DNA from 4 places in the Paenibacillus sp. FSL W7-1332 genome. Region 3 is predicted to be linked to each of the others. Evidence: predicted binding sites of a transcription regulator. Region 3 holds the regulator's gene; each other region holds the start of a gene.

Region 1 (4,027 bases), 670 kb from region 3:
AACGGGACGGCCTACTATTATGTGTTTCCGCACATAACGGCACCGCCTCCAGCGCGAATTCTGAAGCGGTTCGGGTCATTCCATTCCCTGCGAATACCTCGCCGCCTCCGGGTGATCTTCGACTAAACCCGGCCAAAGACCACGTCAAGCTGTCCTGGTCAGCCGTAGAAGGTGCAGCTTCTTATCAAATCAGAAGGTCGGAATCAAGAAGCGAAGCAGGAAGTGTCGTCGCCTCCGATTTGCGGCAGCCCGAATTTATCGATACGGATGTCGTTGCCGGCACAACTTATTATTATTCGGTGCAGTCGGTAAACGAGAACGGGCCGGGCGTCGGAAGCGATCCTCAAGGAGCAACGCCTGCTTCCGTCATCGTCGTGGCGAAAGACGGCACAGGCATGTTTACCAGCGTTCAAGCCGCGGTGGACTCCATCCCGGATGGCAATACGGACCGAACGATAATCTATATCCGTAATGGAATCTATGAGGAGCAGGTTACCGTTCCCAAGACGAAGCATGCCGTGAGCTTTATTGGCGAGAGCAAGGAAGATACGGTCATTACCTATACCGGGATAACGGGCACCGGATTCAATGAACGTGCCACCGCCGTCGAATCCGATGATTTTACCGCCGAGAACATCACGTTTGCGAATGGAGCGGGTCCTCAAGGCCCGGCGCCTGCGCTGGACCTTCGGGGAGATCGGGCCTTTTTCAACCATGTCCGCATGATCGGTTATCAGGATACGTTCTTTGTGAACAATGCCGGGAAACGGGTGTATGTGAAGAACAGTTATATTGAAGGAGCGGTGGATTTTATCTATGGACCTGGAATCGCCGTGTTTGACCAGAGCGTCATTCACAATGTCCGTTCAGGCGGATATATTACCGCTGCCAGCACGCCGGAAAATCAGCCCTACGGATATTTGTTCCTCAACAGCAAGATTACAGGAGCGGACGGAATCGAAGATGTCTACCTCGGGCGACCATGGAGACCCTTTGCCCATGTGCTGTTCATGAACACGGAAATGGAAGGAATCGTGCACGATAAAGGCTGGCATAACTGGGGACGACCGGATAACGAGAAAACCGCCAAATACTATGAATATAACAATACCGGACCTGGTGCGGCAGCCGAAGCCCGCGCGAATTGGTCGAAGCAGCTCACGCCGGAGGAAGCGAATCTGTACACGATTCCAATGATGATGAAGGGATCGGATGGTTGGGATCCGACTAGAATGCCTGTTCTTCCGCAGCCTTACGGGGAAGAAGACAATACAGCTCCGCACACATCGTCCCAAATAACACCTGAAACACCGAACGGCCTGAACGGCTGGTATACGGTGCCGGTTACCATTGAATTGAGTGCGGAAGACGACGGTTCAACTGTTACCGAAACCGTCTACAGTTTAGGCGGTATCACCTGGACTCCTTACTCGGGGCCGATCGTTCTGGACCGGGAAGCGGCCGCGGCTGCGATATACTATCGCTCCGTCAACGCTGCAGGTCTTGAGGAAAGCATCCGATCCATTGTATTGAACATGGATCTGTCCCCACCGGATATTCACGTAGAAACACCGGTACAGGAGGGAGGATGGAATGTCTCCAGGGATTGGACGCCGATCATTGAAATGAGCGATTCCGTTTCCGGCGTCGACGACAGCCGGACGGTTATCAAGCTGGACGGTAATCCCGTTCAACCCGGTGAAGCCATCCCGCTGTATCAGCTCCCGCTCGGGAGTCATGTCTTAACCGTTGAAGGAGCAGATCTTGCGGGCAATACGTCAGTAGCTGAGATTGAATTTCAGACGGTTACGAGCACCGGCGATATGATCGCTTTGATCGAACGGTTCCTGAGCAGCGGAGAGATTGGGAATGCCGGTATCGCCAACAGTTTGACGAAGAAGCTGGAGAAGGGAAATATGGATAGCTTTGAGAACGAGGTCCGGGCACAGCGGGGCAAACATGTGTCAGAACTGGCGGCGGACATCCTGCTGCGGCATGCCGAGGCATTAAGATAAGAGATTATATAAGTTCTAAAGCCCTCAAATTTTGAATCACGCTGGATATCATGATGCTTTTATTCCAGAATCCACAAAACAGGGATGATGAGATCCCTGTTTTTGTGCTGCTCTGGCTCCCGTAGTTCTCGGATCCTGAACGTTCACATAGTGTTCCATTTCAGTATGACTGCAATCACATGTACGGAGACAGGAGTTTCATATACTTGGGTTGTAAGAGTGAAATAGTTCACAAAGATGGGGTTTAGTCTAAGGAGGTTTGACTATGAGTTCATTCACGCTTCAGAGCCAGGTATCCGATATTGTTACATCCATCCCGCAAACGGCGGATTTATTCCGATCACTCCGGATTGATTTTTGTTGTGGAGGGCAGGTGCCACTGGAAGAAGCAGCTAAACAGCGTAATTTGGAACCTGCCGCCGTACTGGAGAAGGTTCAAACCCTGGAGAACAAGTTTGCCGATTATCAGGAAAGCCGTCCGGCTTCACTGAGGGAATCCGAACTGATTGAATACATCCAGCATAAACATCATGCCTTCTTGCGGGATGAATTACCTGCTTTAACGCCGTATGTGACGAAGTTGGCACGCGTTCATGGAGAGCATCATCCCGAGCTTCTCCGGGTGCAGGAGCTTTTCTCGGATCTGAAAAAAGAACTGCTGGAGCATACGATGGATGAGGACGAGCATGTATTCCCGCTTATCTTGAAATTTGTTGCAGAGCCTAACCACCAAGCTGCAGCGGAGCTTAAGCCGCATGTGTCTGAGCTGGAAGATGAACATGCTCACGCCGGCAGATTGCTTCAAGAGCTCAGGGAAGTAACCGCTGATTTCGAACTTCCGTCGGATGCCTGCGGCACGTATCGGCTGGTCTATCAACGGTTGGCCATGCTTGAAAAGGACACCTTCGAGCATATCCATCTGGAAAACAACATCTTGTTTGAGCGGATTCGCGAAGCGGTATAACATTGGTTAGAACCCCTTCTAAGCTGGGTGATGTATTGCTCGGATGACGATCGAACGTGTAAAATAACGCCCTAACAATAACGCCCTAACCTTATGGTTAGGGCGTTATTGTTTTGTCATGATTAGCGTGCAGACTCCTTCCCCGGGAGGGAGAAGAGGTCAAATAAAATTCACTTAACTATTCCCTGTATTCAGTCGATAAATATATCAGTTGGAATTATTCGACACAGGAGGGCGCATATGGATTATTCGAAATTGGGAAAACAATTCATAGGCGGGGTATGGCGAGACGGTAAAAGCGGTAAAACGCTGCCTGACATCAATCCATATAATGATGAGGTCATTACGGCTTTTCAAATCGCGAGTGTTGCAGACATTGATGATGCCTATCAGGCTGCCTACCAAGCTAAGCTGGAATGGGACAAGGTTAACCCTTACCGTAAACGCGACATCCTTGAAAATGCGGTTAAATATATGGAGTCGCATGAGGAAGATATTACGTCCATTATTGTTCAGGAGCTGGGCGGAACGCGTCTGAAGGCGGCATTCGAGATCGGTCTTGTGAAAAATATGATTAAGGAAGCGGCAACGTTTCCCCTAAGAATGGAGGGAAAGATTTTACCATCCACTGAAGATGGCAAGGAGAACCGACTGTATCGGATCCCGGCTGGCGTGGTTGGGGTAATCAGTCCATTTAACTTTCCTTTCTTCTTGTCCATGAAGTCCGTCGCCCCGGCATTAGGTGCCGGCAACGGCGTCGTGCTGAAGCCGCATGAGGATTCGCCGATTACGGGTGGAACGCTGATCGGCAAGATTTTCGAAGAAGCGGGTATACCGAAGGGCCTGTTGAATGTAGTGGTGACAGATATCAAGGAGATTGGCGATGCGTTCGTTGAGCATCCGATTCCGAGAATCATTTCTTTCACGGGTTCGACTAAGGTTGGAAGCCATATTGGCCAGCTGGCCGTCAAGCACTTCAAAAAGCCGCTGCTGGAGCTCGGCGGGAACAGCGCGTTCATTATCCTGGAAGATGCTGATATCGATTACG
Region 2 (4,027 bases), 170 kb from region 3:
TGATACTGTCCGCCCCACTTATGCGCAAGACTGTGGTTGATGCCAAGGAACGCATTCGCAAAAGCCATGCCGGCAAGCGTCGAAGCATTATGCATTTTTTCGCGGGCAAGTTTGTCGCCGGTAAGCGCCGACTGCTCAAGATACTGGAACACCAGCTGTATGGCCTTGATGGCAAGCCCATCCGTATAATCGCTGGCCATCACCGATACGTAGGCTTCAATTGCATGTGTCAGAACGTCCATGCCGGTATCGGCTACCGCCGTTTTAGGCAGCGTGTAAACGAATTCCGGATCGATAATCGCCACATCCGGTGTCAGCTCATAATCAGCCAGCGGGTACTTGGTATTCCCCAGCCCTTTGTCCGTGATGACGGCAAACGAAGTTACTTCCGAGCCCGTTCCCGACGTTGTTGGAATGGCAACGAACTTCGCTTTCCGTCCTAGCTTCGGATATTTATAGACCCGCTTGCGGATATCCATGAATTTTTGCTTCAGATTGTTAAAATCCGTATCCGGATATTCATAGAACAGCCACATGGCTTTCGCTGCATCCATTGGCGATCCGCCGCCGAGGGCGATGATGCAGTCCGGCTGGAATCTTGCAAGCATTTCCGTTCCGCGTTCTACGGTCGTTGTCGAAGGATCCGGCTCAACCTCCGAGAAGACTTCGATGGCTACCGGCACTCTGCGCTGACGCAGATAGTGCTCTACCCGCTCCACATAACCCAGCTTCACCATCATGGGGTCGGTAACGATAGCGACACGGGTGATTTCCGGCATTTTCGCAAGATACTGCGTCGAAGCTTTTTCAAAGTAAATTTTGTCCGGCACTTTAAACCACTGCATATTCACGGTTCTGCGGTTCACCCTTTTCACGTTGATTAAATTGACAGCCGTCACGTTCGACGAAGTGGAATTACGTCCATACGAACCGCAGCCCAGCGTCAGCGATGGCAGATTCGTGTTGTAGATATCGCCGATACCGCCTTGCGAAGATGGCTGATTCACCAGGATACGGCAGGTTTTCATCCGATCCGAGAATTTCATGATGATGTCCTCATTGTGCGAATGGATTACCGACGAGTGGCCCATGCCGCCAAAAGCAACCATCTCTTCAGCGCGCGTGATGCCCTCTTCCGCATCTTTCACTTTATAGCAGGCCAGCACCGGGCTAAGCTTCTCGGCAGACAACGGGTAGGCAGGTCCGACTCCCTCCAGCTCGGCGACCAGGATCTTGGTGCTTTCCGGTACCTCGAATCCGCAAGCCTCGGCTATCTTAGTTGCCGGCTGTCCGACGATAGTAGGATTTACCGCACATTTATCCGATACCATCGCATGCGCAGTCAGTTTCGCCAGCTCTTCCTTGTTGACAAAATAACAGCCGCTGGCAATCATTTTTTTCTTCACTGTATGATATATAGGCTCCTCGATAATGACAGCCTGCTCGGAAGCGCAGATCATGCCGTTATCAAAGGTTTTGGACAAAATCAAATCGTTCACTGCCTGATCCAAATCCGCGCTCTTCTCAATAAAGCAAGGCACGTTTCCTGGTCCAACGCCCAGGGCAGGCTTGCCGCAGCTGTATGCCGCTTTGACCATCGCCGAACCGCCTGTAGCCAGAATGCAGGCAACGTCAGGATGATTCATCAGCGCATTGGTTTTATCCATGGAAGGAGCTTCGATCCACTGGATGCAATCGGCAGGAGCACCTTGCTTCACGGCAGCATCCCGCAGTATCCGTGCGGCTTCCTTGCTGCAGGCCTGCGCGGATGGATGGAATCCGAAGATGATCGGGTTTCTTGTTTTAATGGAGATCAGTGCCTTGAATATCGTCGTGGAGGTCGGATTGGTTACCGGTGTTATCCCCATGATAATCCCGATCGGTTCTGCTATTTTTTGAAAGCTGTCATAGGCGTTGTCTTCAATGATACCCACGGTTTTGTCGTATTTAATGCTGTTGTGGATATACTCCGTGGCAAACAGGTTTTTGATGATCTTGTCTTCGTACACGCCGCGTCCGGTTTCCTCAACCGCCATTTTCGCCAGCTGCATGTGCTTCTCAAGACCTGCCATGGCCATGGCCTGTACAATCCCGTCGACTTGCTCCTGATTCAATTCCATAAACTTTTCTTTGGCCCGATTCGCCTTGTCAATCAGCCCCTGAATGTACTCCGACGCTGTTTGTCCTTTTACTTCCACCGTTCCTTTGCTCACAGCCATATCTCTCATCCTCCCATGATTCATGTTTCTTTCTACGCTTTGATCGTAACACAGCTGTTTTTAATTTCATGTGAATTATTTCACAATATAAGTATTTATCTTTTCTGTGTGATTTACACCTGTCTCCCCCTCCTTTCAAGTGAAAGAGATCACAAAGTTTGAAAATTCGCCACGATTTCCCTCTTATTCTCCCCCAAAAGTGAATGTTTTCACGTTATAATGTATTTAAAGATTAAACAGATCAAATTTTAGGATGTTAGGGGATACCAACATGAATACTGTAGACCATGTAATGGAAATCGAAAACTTAGGGAACACGCAGTGCTTCTCGGAGCAAAACCGCAACCGTCTGCTGGTCAGCATGAAGGAAAGGGTACTCCCTGAAGGATCCCATTTGTTCTGGGAAGGCGATTTCGCCGACAAGCTGTACTACGTTAAACAAGGAAGAATCAAATTAACCAAATCGACCGATGAAGGCAAAGAACTGATTCTATATATGTACCATCCGGGAGACATGGTCGGGCAAGCCGATCCATTCTTCAGCAACAATCACAGTTTCTCGGCAGAGGTGCTTGAGGATAGTGTTGTCGGTGTCATCGAGCACAAGGATCTGGAGCTGCTGATCTGTCAGCACTGCGACTTCGCCATTGATTTTATGAAGTGGATGGGCATTCACCACCGCATCACCCAGACCAAATTTCGGGATCTCATGATGTACGGCAAGCCCGGCGCTTTAACATCGACACTCATCCGGCTGAGCAACACCTACGGGCAGCATCAAGCGGATGATACTATTCTCATCAACAAGAAGATTACCCACACCGATCTATCGAACATGATTGGCGCAACCCGCGAAAGCGTGAACCGGATGCTGAGTGACCTGCGCAAAAAAGATGCTATCGAATATGCCGGCGGGATGATTGTCATTAAAGATCTTCCGATGCTGCAGGAAATCTGCCATTGCGAGTTGTGTCCGAACGAAATCTGCCGGATTTAATCGGCCTCCCTTCAGTGCATAATATACAGTCATCTGCTTACAATAACCTTGTCTTTCCAAACCAAAATAAAGGGAGTGCTCAGCATGCGTGAAGGTTTGATTCCTGCTGTTCTTGGAACTGTGGTTTCTGCTTCGGGTGCCGCTCTGCTTGGCAGCAAGTATAAACTTGCCGCAACCGGTATTCTCGGCTTCGGACTGGCTCATATTGTGCTTGGTGCGATTGACCTGGTGGAACATCGGTAAGGATTGGAAGACAAGATTCATATAGCTGTCCTGTTCAGTCATTGAACTGAAGGGACGGCTTTTTATGTATGTGCCCGACGGGATCCCTCTTTTTTTGTTAGGAGACGTTCCGTGCAGATCCCTCACTTTAACTAGACAAATGAAAGAAGCGGTCAACCGTTTGGTCGACCGCTTCTTTTCGGCTGTATATCAAGTGAGTAAACCCACTTTATGAGCAGCCCCTTTTCTATGATGCCTACTATGCAACCTTCTTTTGCTTGCTCCCTTTTCCCGACGAGATAAACCAATACGCCATCCCCACAAACAATCCGCCGCCAAGAATGTTCCCCAGCGTGACCGGCACCATGTTGCTGATCCAACCGCCGATGGAAATGGTCTCGGGATGCCCCGGCAATATCGTCGCGAGCGTCAGAAGTGTCATATTGGCTACACTATGCTCGTACCCTGTCGCAATGAAGGCAAACAGACACCACCATATTAAGATCAGCTTGGTCGTTTCTCCTTTGGCCCGAATCCCCATCCACAAGGCCAGACAGACAAGCCAGTTACACAAGATGCCTCGGAAGAA
Region 3 (4,027 bases):
GATCACGACAGTCAGCACGATAGGTACAATGCGTAGTTTCATGAAGTTCCTCCTTCATTTCTGTATGAAATTTTGTCTATCATGTTGCAATACAATAATACATATAACAACGATATATAGGGATGCATGTAGTTTATATGCTCATTTTGTACAAGTATGAGTATATCACATCTTATATACTTTTTCATGCATGTCTGTGAAAATATTTAGAACAGTTTTTCCATATTATTTCTGAATACGCTTACAATTATAGAGAAAATAAGAGAGGAACCCGCGAATATTAAAGGGCCCCTCTCTACTTCTTATTTATTGATTTGGAAGAATAATGTCATTACCGATGGTGTTACCGTCTTGAAAACGATAAAACCGATAACCGCGCTGACCGTTGTGTTCATACTGCAGCTGCCAGGCATACTCGCCCTCATACATTCCAGGCAGCAGCCGCTTAATTTCTGCGCCAGGCAATTCGTTATAAATCTGCTCCCGCATCTGGTCTTCTGACAACCCCGTATTCAACAAAACGGATTGGACAGCGTCGGCACCTTCAACAGGTACGTTGTCATCCGTAAATTTCACCCATACCATACGATCTTGATTGTCCTGATCCTTCCCGCTTATCACCCAATAGTTATTGTCCTCGCCCCACACCGATTTATAGGTCTTCCCGGACGTAACCAATTGGCCATGCTGTTTGGCGGCAGCAATTGCCATTCTTTCTTCATTCCAAGCATCTTTCATCACATATGAATAATAGAGCTGTAAACCAAGCAGTAACAGCAGCACGCCGGATACACTCAGCAATATCCACTTCGTTTTTTTCTTCAAATCCGTCTTCCTCGCTCCCCTTGATTATTCCCTAGAGGGTTGTAAGACGCTCAAAGGCACGCTGCGCTTCCCGGCGGATACGTTCCTCATCGAGAGTGAGACTCGCGCCATTCTTCACTACCTGCTTGCCGTCAACCCATACATGCTCTACATCCTTCGCACTGGCGGAGTAGATAGCATGAGAAATGTAATCCGTCTTCGGAAGGAAGTGCGCCTGATCCGTGTTCAGTGCGATCATATCTGCCTTCATGCCTACCGCAAGCGTACCAATATCCGTAAGGAAGGCTGACTTGGCTCCATATTCTGTACCCATCCGAAGCGCTTCGGATGCTGGAATTGCGGTTGGATCCCCGCTTACTCCTTTATGGATCAGTGCGGCGAGCCGCATCTCTTCAAACATATCCAGATTATTATTGCTGGCAGGTCCATCGGTACCCAAAGACACGGTGACCCCGGCTTTCAGCAGTGCAGGCACGCGAGCGATGCCGCTGGCAAGCTTCAAATTGCTGCCTGGATTATGCGAAACCATAACTTGATGTTTGGCCAGAATTTCGATTTCTTCATCGGTCAGATGGACGGCATGCGCAAGCAGCGTTGGACGGGAGAACATGCCAAGCTTCTCTAGATGGGCAACAGGGCGAAGTCCGTAGTCATTTACGTTCTGAGCTACTTCCGTTTCCGTTTCGGACATATGCGTATGCAAAGGCAGATTCAAATCATGTGACGCTTGCACGAATTTTTCGATGAAATCCGGCGGGCACGTATAGGGTGCATGCGGTGAGATCATCGTCGTAATTCTACCGTCAGCCTGACCATGCCAGTCTTTCGCGAATGCAACCGCCTCTTCCAGCTTCTGCTGCTGCACCTCAGGCGGACATAATCCGATGACACCGCGCGTCAGAACGCCGCGCATGCCTGAGTCCTCTACTACCTTTGCAACCTGATCCATATGATCATACATATCCACAAATGTCGTGGTTCCGCCTTTAATCATCTCCAGCACGGAGAGCGAGGTTCCCCAGTATACATCGTCGGCCGTGAATTTGGCTTCCATCGGCCACATTTTTTCCTGAAGCCATACTTGCAGTGCCAGATCGTCGCCATACCCGCGAAGAAGCGACATGGCCGCATGTCCGTGCGTATTCACCAATCCAGGCAGGAAAAACAGATGGGTTCCGTCGATGATTTCTGTTCCCTCTTGGACAGTCGGCTCTTCTTCACCCAGGTAAGTGATCCGGTCGTTCTCCACGACCATATATCCACGTAACACGGATCTGCCTTCCTCTAGTACCGCAAACGTTCCGTTTTTAACCATCCACTTCGTTGTCGTCATGTGCTGCATCCTCCTTGCCGTTATCCAAATAATAGGCCAAACTCTGCAAATCCGTAGTAAAATCTGCCGTATGGATCCGGATATGGGGTGGAGCTTTCAGGATGGTCGGCGCAAAATTCAGGATAGCCTCGATGCCTGCCGCGATAAGTTGATTCGCTACATTCTGCGCCTCAAAATCCGGAACGGTGATAATCCCGATACGAATGCCGTACTCATGAACCGTCTTCTCCAGTTCCTCCATCGGCTGTACGACCAAATTGTTAATTTTCATACCAACTTTGGGAGAATACGAATCGAAAACCGCCACAATCTTCATATTGTCCTTCAGAAATGCATTGTAATTCGATAATGCATGTCCAAGATTACCGGCCCCAATCAATGCGACATTGATCTTCTGGTCCAGCTTTAGAATCTGGCGAATTTTCTCGATCAGATAAGATACGTCATATCCGATCCCTTTCCGTCCAAAATCACCGAAATACGCTAGGTCCTTACGAATTTGAGCAGGATTGAGGTCCAGTTTCTGCCCCAGTTCCTGGGAGGAAACCGTGGAGACCTCCCTTTTCTGAAGCTCATTCAAATAGCGCAAGTATACAGGTAATCTGCGGACCACGGCTTCCGAAATTTTTTCCGATTTCATGCATGCTCCCCCTAATAATAGGTTAATATCTACATTTGTTTGTGCTCGTTCATGGTTTCACTTTATTCAGCTTGGTTCCCTATGCCTGCCTCTTCCTGCAGCCATTTCGAAATTCGGGGAACGATCCCCTCTGTCGGCATGTGCTCCATCTTCGGTCCAGGCAAGGAATATAAGAAATACTTCCCGTAATAGGATTCAATGACCCGAGTATCGTAAACGATGACAATCCCCTTATCCTGCGCGGTCCGTACCAGTCGGCCAAATCCCTGTTTGAAGCGAATGACCGCTTGCGGAACCGAAAGCTTCATGAACGGGTTCTTCTTCTGCTGCTGCAGAAGCTCGCTCTTGGCTTCGACCAGAGGGTGATTCGGCGGCTGGAACGGCAGCCGGACGATGGCAAGGCAGGTGAGCGCCTCACCGGGTATATCTACTCCTTCCCAGAAGGAGCTGGTGCCCAGCAGAACCGAAGCGCTGCTATCCTGGAATCTCCGGATTAACTTGGTACGGCTGGTTCCGTCCATCCCTTGTCCCAGTACCGTAATATCGCTGGATCCCAGCGCCTCCTTCAAGGGCTCATGCACCTGACGCAGCATGCGGTACGAGGTGAACAGGACAAGCATGCGACCATGCGTTGCGATGGCCGTATCAGCTAATGATTGCACAAGTGTATTCACAAAGAGTGCATCCCCGACCGAGCCCTTCACGCTCGGAAAATCGCGCGGCACAACAAGGAGAGCCTGCTCCCTGTAATTAAACGGGGACGGCAGCAGGACCGTGTTCAGGTTGCCGTTATCTGCCGCTTCCTGAAGACCCAAGTTCTCGATCATGAACTGAAACGATTTGTCCACCGACAAGGTCGCCGATGTCAGGATCACGCTTTGTTTTTTGTCAAAAAACAATTCCTTTAAGTGGGTGCTGACGTCGACAGGCACCGCATAAAGCTGCAGCGATTTGCCGCGGAAGTTGCCGTTCGCCTCCATCCAGTATACCGTGCCCTCATCGTTCAGGGACATGAAGGTCCTCAGGTCCTCGCGGTGTGCCGCCAGGTCCTTAAATAGACCCGATAGGTCTGTTAACAGACTGTCCGCGCTGTAGTCGTCCAAATCTTCCTTCATTTCGGCAATCAGCTTGTCACCCTTGCGAACGACATCGCCCAGCGTCAGATGAATTTGATGCTCCAGCTCGGCCAGCGAATTCCAATCCTTCGGCTTCTTCAGCGGCGATAAGCG
Region 4 (4,027 bases), 750 kb from region 3:
GGTGAGATAGTTCCTTGTATGGATTTATGACATATAGCCCCGACCTCGGTTTGCTGATCACATACCCTTCAGACGTTAACATTTGATAAGCCGTCTCGATCGGCGTTTTGCTTATATTGAGCTGAAGCTGGAGGGCACGAACAGAAGGCAATCGTTGTCCGTCGGGAATGACCCCATTACGGATACCCTCACGAATTTGCAGATATAACTGCTGGTATAATGGGAACTCGCTTTGCTCGGGTAGAAGAATATCAAACAAGTGGGACCACCTCAGGCATTATATTAATAAAATTTACTGTCGTAATGGCAGGTATGTTTAATGAATTATACATGAAACTCAGCCTATGTTGCGCATCCTATTCACGAATAGCTTCATTCGGTAACACAACCTTCAGTACATCTGACTTTCATAAACAGATAATAACTGACCATTTCTGTATGATCAGTTTTGTCTTAAGCTAACGTTAACTTGGATGTATCTCAATATGAATCTATTACGTTATGAAAGGACGTATGATCCTATGTCTCATCCCCTCCATCTCCAACATAAAATCGGCCTGGGTTTAACGCCTCTCCAATTCATGGAGAATATGAAGATTCGAGAAATGAAATTGAGCAGAATCCCAAATACGAAGGAATTATTCAGACAAGTCTATGATCGCTTCCAGTGGGAGAACAAAGAGACTGAGGGATTCTTCACTTCTGAGCGAAACCCATTCAACCATCTGCACTGCCTGATTCTCTGTACGGATTGGTGCCCGGATGTCATATGGAATGTACCTGTCCTATTTAGAATATTGGAATATAGCCGAATTCCGTCCGACGTGCTCATCATGGAAGATCATATGGAAACAATGGACCTTTTTCTAACGGATGGCGGACGCGCACAGCCGATTGCTGTCTTCCTCCATGCAAGCACAGGTGAAGTACTCGGAACTTGGGGCGCTCGTCCGGCGTATATCCAGAACGTCATGGACGAGTTCAAGAGGAACCCCCCCGATAAACAAGCTGCATCCTATCAAGAACAACTGGACCAAACGTACAAGAAGATCGGAGAGCTCTACCATGACGGTAATGAATATCAGAGGGTCATGATTCAGGAAATAAGGCAACTGCTTACTTCGTTTATATCTGATAGAATTGCCGATAATAACCTGTGACCGCGTTTGGCATAAGCGTGATCCTCCTCCCCTGATGAAGGTGTATGGTTTCTGACAGTGTCAAAGTTAAAAATGAACACACAGGATGAAATATATCACAATCCCGCTGCTTAAATCTTCCTGAATATGTTATCATTACTATCGATGAAGCGTTAGGGATTCACTGTTCCGGCAGCCTTTTATTAGGGTAATTCATCAGAAGTATACCATTCACCAAATTTCATTAACTCAGTACAAGGGAGCGAAACACTTATGACAAAAAATGAAGCTCAGCGTCCGTCCCGCGTGGTGATCATCGGTACAGGAGCTGTGGGAGCAACGACTGCGTACACCTTATTCTTACGCGAAAGAGTATCTGAACTGGTATTAATCGATGCGAACCATGACAAAGCGCTTGGTGAAGCCTTGGATATGAATCACGGCCTCCCCTTTGCCGGAGGCGTCAAGCTGTGGGCTGGAGATTACAGCGATTGCAAGGATGCAGACATCATTGTCATTGCCGCAGGCTCCAACCAAAGACCCGGCGAGACGCGAATTGACTTATTGAAGCGAAATACGGCGATATTTGACGATATTATCCAAAACATCGTGAAATACAATGACCACGGCATCATTCTTGTGGCTACGAATCCGGTGGATATTCTCTCTTACGTCACGTTGAAGAAGAGCGGCTTCCCAGTCAATCGCGTGATCGGCTCCGGCACCTTGCTGGATAGCGCCCGTTTCCGGTATTTGATTGGTCAAAACAAAGGCATTAATCCGCGCAGCATTCACGCCCATATCGTCGGGGAACACGGTGATTCCGAATTGCCGCTCTGGAGCATTGCCAACATCGCGGGGATCGGAATCGATCTGACTGACGGTGAAAAAGAAGATATTTTCGACCGCACCAAGAATGCGGCTTATGAAATCATTAACGCCAAGGGTTCCACCTCCTATGCAATCGCATTGGCGCTCGATCGGATCATCGTCTCCATTTTGCAAAACGAAGGTTCCGTTCTCAATGTATCCACACTGCTCACGGACTACCACGGTGTGTCTGATGTATACTTAGGCGTACCTTGTGTGGTTGATCGTACAGGCGTTCGGGAAATTCTGAATCTCGAGTTTAATGACGAGGAACTAACCCAATTTCATGCATCTGCTAACAAACTGAAAGAGCAGATCTCCAACATTTTAGAGTAATACAAAACAAGGCTTTCCGGATGTGTGATTCGGGAAGCCTTGTTCTTTTGGCTGAGGAGCGATGACATTACGTTGTAGCTAGCAAATCAGTTCGTGGCATAAATAGAAAAGGCGCTGTAAAGCAGAAGCAATCCCATCGATATATTAAACGGGCGCTCATATCGGGATAACAGATGCTGGAACAGCGAACCGAATAGCGCCCAGGTCATGTTGGCACAAATGCCGACAATCGTGAGCAATAACGAGTAGGATATCAACTGTGCATGGGAAGTAGAGATCGGCATGACGAAGGTCGATACAGCTGTTATCCCGTATAAAATAACCTTCGGATTCATGAACTGGAAGATGAACCCGAAATAAAAGGTATTGAATCCACGTGCCTTATCATCTGCATGAGGGGGCTTGCTCTGCATGATTTTTATGGCAAGATAGATCAGATACAAGCATCCGATGATATTCATAACAAACCTGATCTTCGGGATGAATGGATATAATACCAGATTGAAATAGCTGGACAACAGCATAATGACCAAGCATCCAGCTGCTACCCCTCCGATAAAGCGCATCGTTTTCTTAAATCCGTGGCTCCGTGCATTCGTCATCGAAATGATGTTGTTGGGTCCGGGCGTAAATGACGCGACAATCGCATAGGTCAACAGCGAAACGATGAACACGCGCTCCCTCCTTTCGCGTATGTTATAGTAGTGATAATTGTACGTTATAACGTCCGTGCGTTATGATTATACAATATGTATGTTATAACGCACAATCTAAAAAAGGCGGTGTATGATGTTGAAGCCGATTCATTTAATATTGGCGAATAATATGAAGCTGCTAAGAGAGCAAAGGAAGCTAAGCCTGGATAAAGTCGCGGAGATGACTGGGATCAGCAAAACGATGCTGGGCCAGATCGAACGAGGAGAATCGAGTCCCTCTATAACAACCGTCTGGAAAATCGCGAACGGGTTAAAGCTTTCTTTTACGTCTTTGATTAATGAGCCTCAATCCGAAACGGTCGTGGTATCCCAAGAAGAGGTGCAAGCGCTGGTGGAGGATCACGGAAAAGTTCGAATTTATCCTTTTTTCCCTTTTGAGGAAGGGCGGCGATTTGAAATGTATTCGTTAGAAATGGACTGTGGCGGTTATTTAAGTGCAGATGCTCATATCGAAGGGACGGAGGAGTTTATTACCGTATTCGAAGGGGAGATCACCATTCGTATCGATCATGAGGAATATACGGTAAAGCAAGGGGAATCCATCCGGTTTAAGGCCGATAAACCGCATGTTTATCATAACTCCGGCTCCTCCATGAACCGGTTAAGTATGGTGATCCATTATTCCAAATGAAAAAGCCGCAGCCCCTCCATAAGAGGGAGCTGCGGCTTCGTATAACAGCACTACGTTCATCTACGGAGTGAGTTCGTACTGACTACCCCGTAACGGGACAACAACTTGCGCCCGAGCAGACCTACGGCACGGTCCGTTACGAACCCCATCAATCCCAGACAAATCAATCCGACAAAAATCCAATCCGTACGGAAGAACAAACGTGAATTCCAGATCAGATACCCCACGCCTTCATTCGAAGCAATCATCTCTGCCCCGATAATCGCCATGAACGAGGTTCCCATGGCAAGCCGGATGCCGGTGAACATAAATGGGATCGTTGCAGGAATGATGAC

What was found. Region 3 encodes Rex, which represses fermentation and respiration genes when NADH is low (regulators of the CRP and FNR family bind a similar motif). Its sites were predicted from a motif close to TTGTGAAATATTTCACAA; they were not measured.
Region 1: the regulator Rex is predicted to act here: its motif matches at 2,233-2,250, upstream of ric (iron-sulfur cluster repair di-iron protein).
Region 2: the regulator Rex is predicted to act here: its motif matches at 2,288-2,305, upstream of adhE (bifunctional acetaldehyde-CoA/alcohol dehydrogenase).
Region 4: the regulator Rex is predicted to act here: its motif matches at 1,244-1,261, upstream of MKX98_RS15345 (L-lactate dehydrogenase).

What each region holds. Positions count from the first base shown of each region.
Region 1 is NZ_CP150209.1:3,356,798-3,360,824, forward strand. It holds gene MKX98_RS14940 (Ig-like domain-containing protein) at 1-126, shown strand, start outside; gene MKX98_RS14945 (pectinesterase family protein) at 240-2,015, shown strand; gene ric (iron-sulfur cluster repair di-iron protein) at 2,281-2,979, shown strand; gene MKX98_RS14955 (aldehyde dehydrogenase family protein) at 3,220-4,027, shown strand, end outside.
Region 2 is NZ_CP150209.1:2,519,812-2,523,838, reverse strand. It holds gene adhE (bifunctional acetaldehyde-CoA/alcohol dehydrogenase) at 1-2,219, opposite strand, end outside; gene MKX98_RS11035 (Crp/Fnr family transcriptional regulator) at 2,491-3,216, shown strand; gene MKX98_RS11030 (asparagine synthase) at 3,301-3,459, shown strand; gene MKX98_RS11025 (formate/nitrite transporter family protein) at 3,698-4,027, opposite strand, start outside.
Region 3 is NZ_CP150209.1:2,687,708-2,691,734, reverse strand. It holds gene MKX98_RS11945 (hypothetical protein) at 1-42, opposite strand, end outside; gene MKX98_RS11940 (DUF5590 domain-containing protein) at 307-825, opposite strand; gene MKX98_RS11935 (amidohydrolase) at 857-2,158, opposite strand; gene MKX98_RS11930 (redox-sensing transcriptional repressor Rex) at 2,133-2,798, opposite strand; gene dinG (ATP-dependent DNA helicase DinG) at 2,861-4,027, opposite strand, start outside.
Region 4 is NZ_CP150209.1:3,442,379-3,446,405, reverse strand. It holds gene MKX98_RS15355 (PLP-dependent aminotransferase family protein) at 1-259, opposite strand, end outside; gene MKX98_RS15350 (thioredoxin family protein) at 582-1,160, shown strand; gene MKX98_RS15345 (L-lactate dehydrogenase) at 1,413-2,345, shown strand; gene MKX98_RS15340 (LysE family transporter) at 2,432-3,019, opposite strand; gene MKX98_RS15335 (XRE family transcriptional regulator) at 3,138-3,692, shown strand; gene MKX98_RS15330 (ABC transporter permease) at 3,749-4,027, opposite strand, start outside.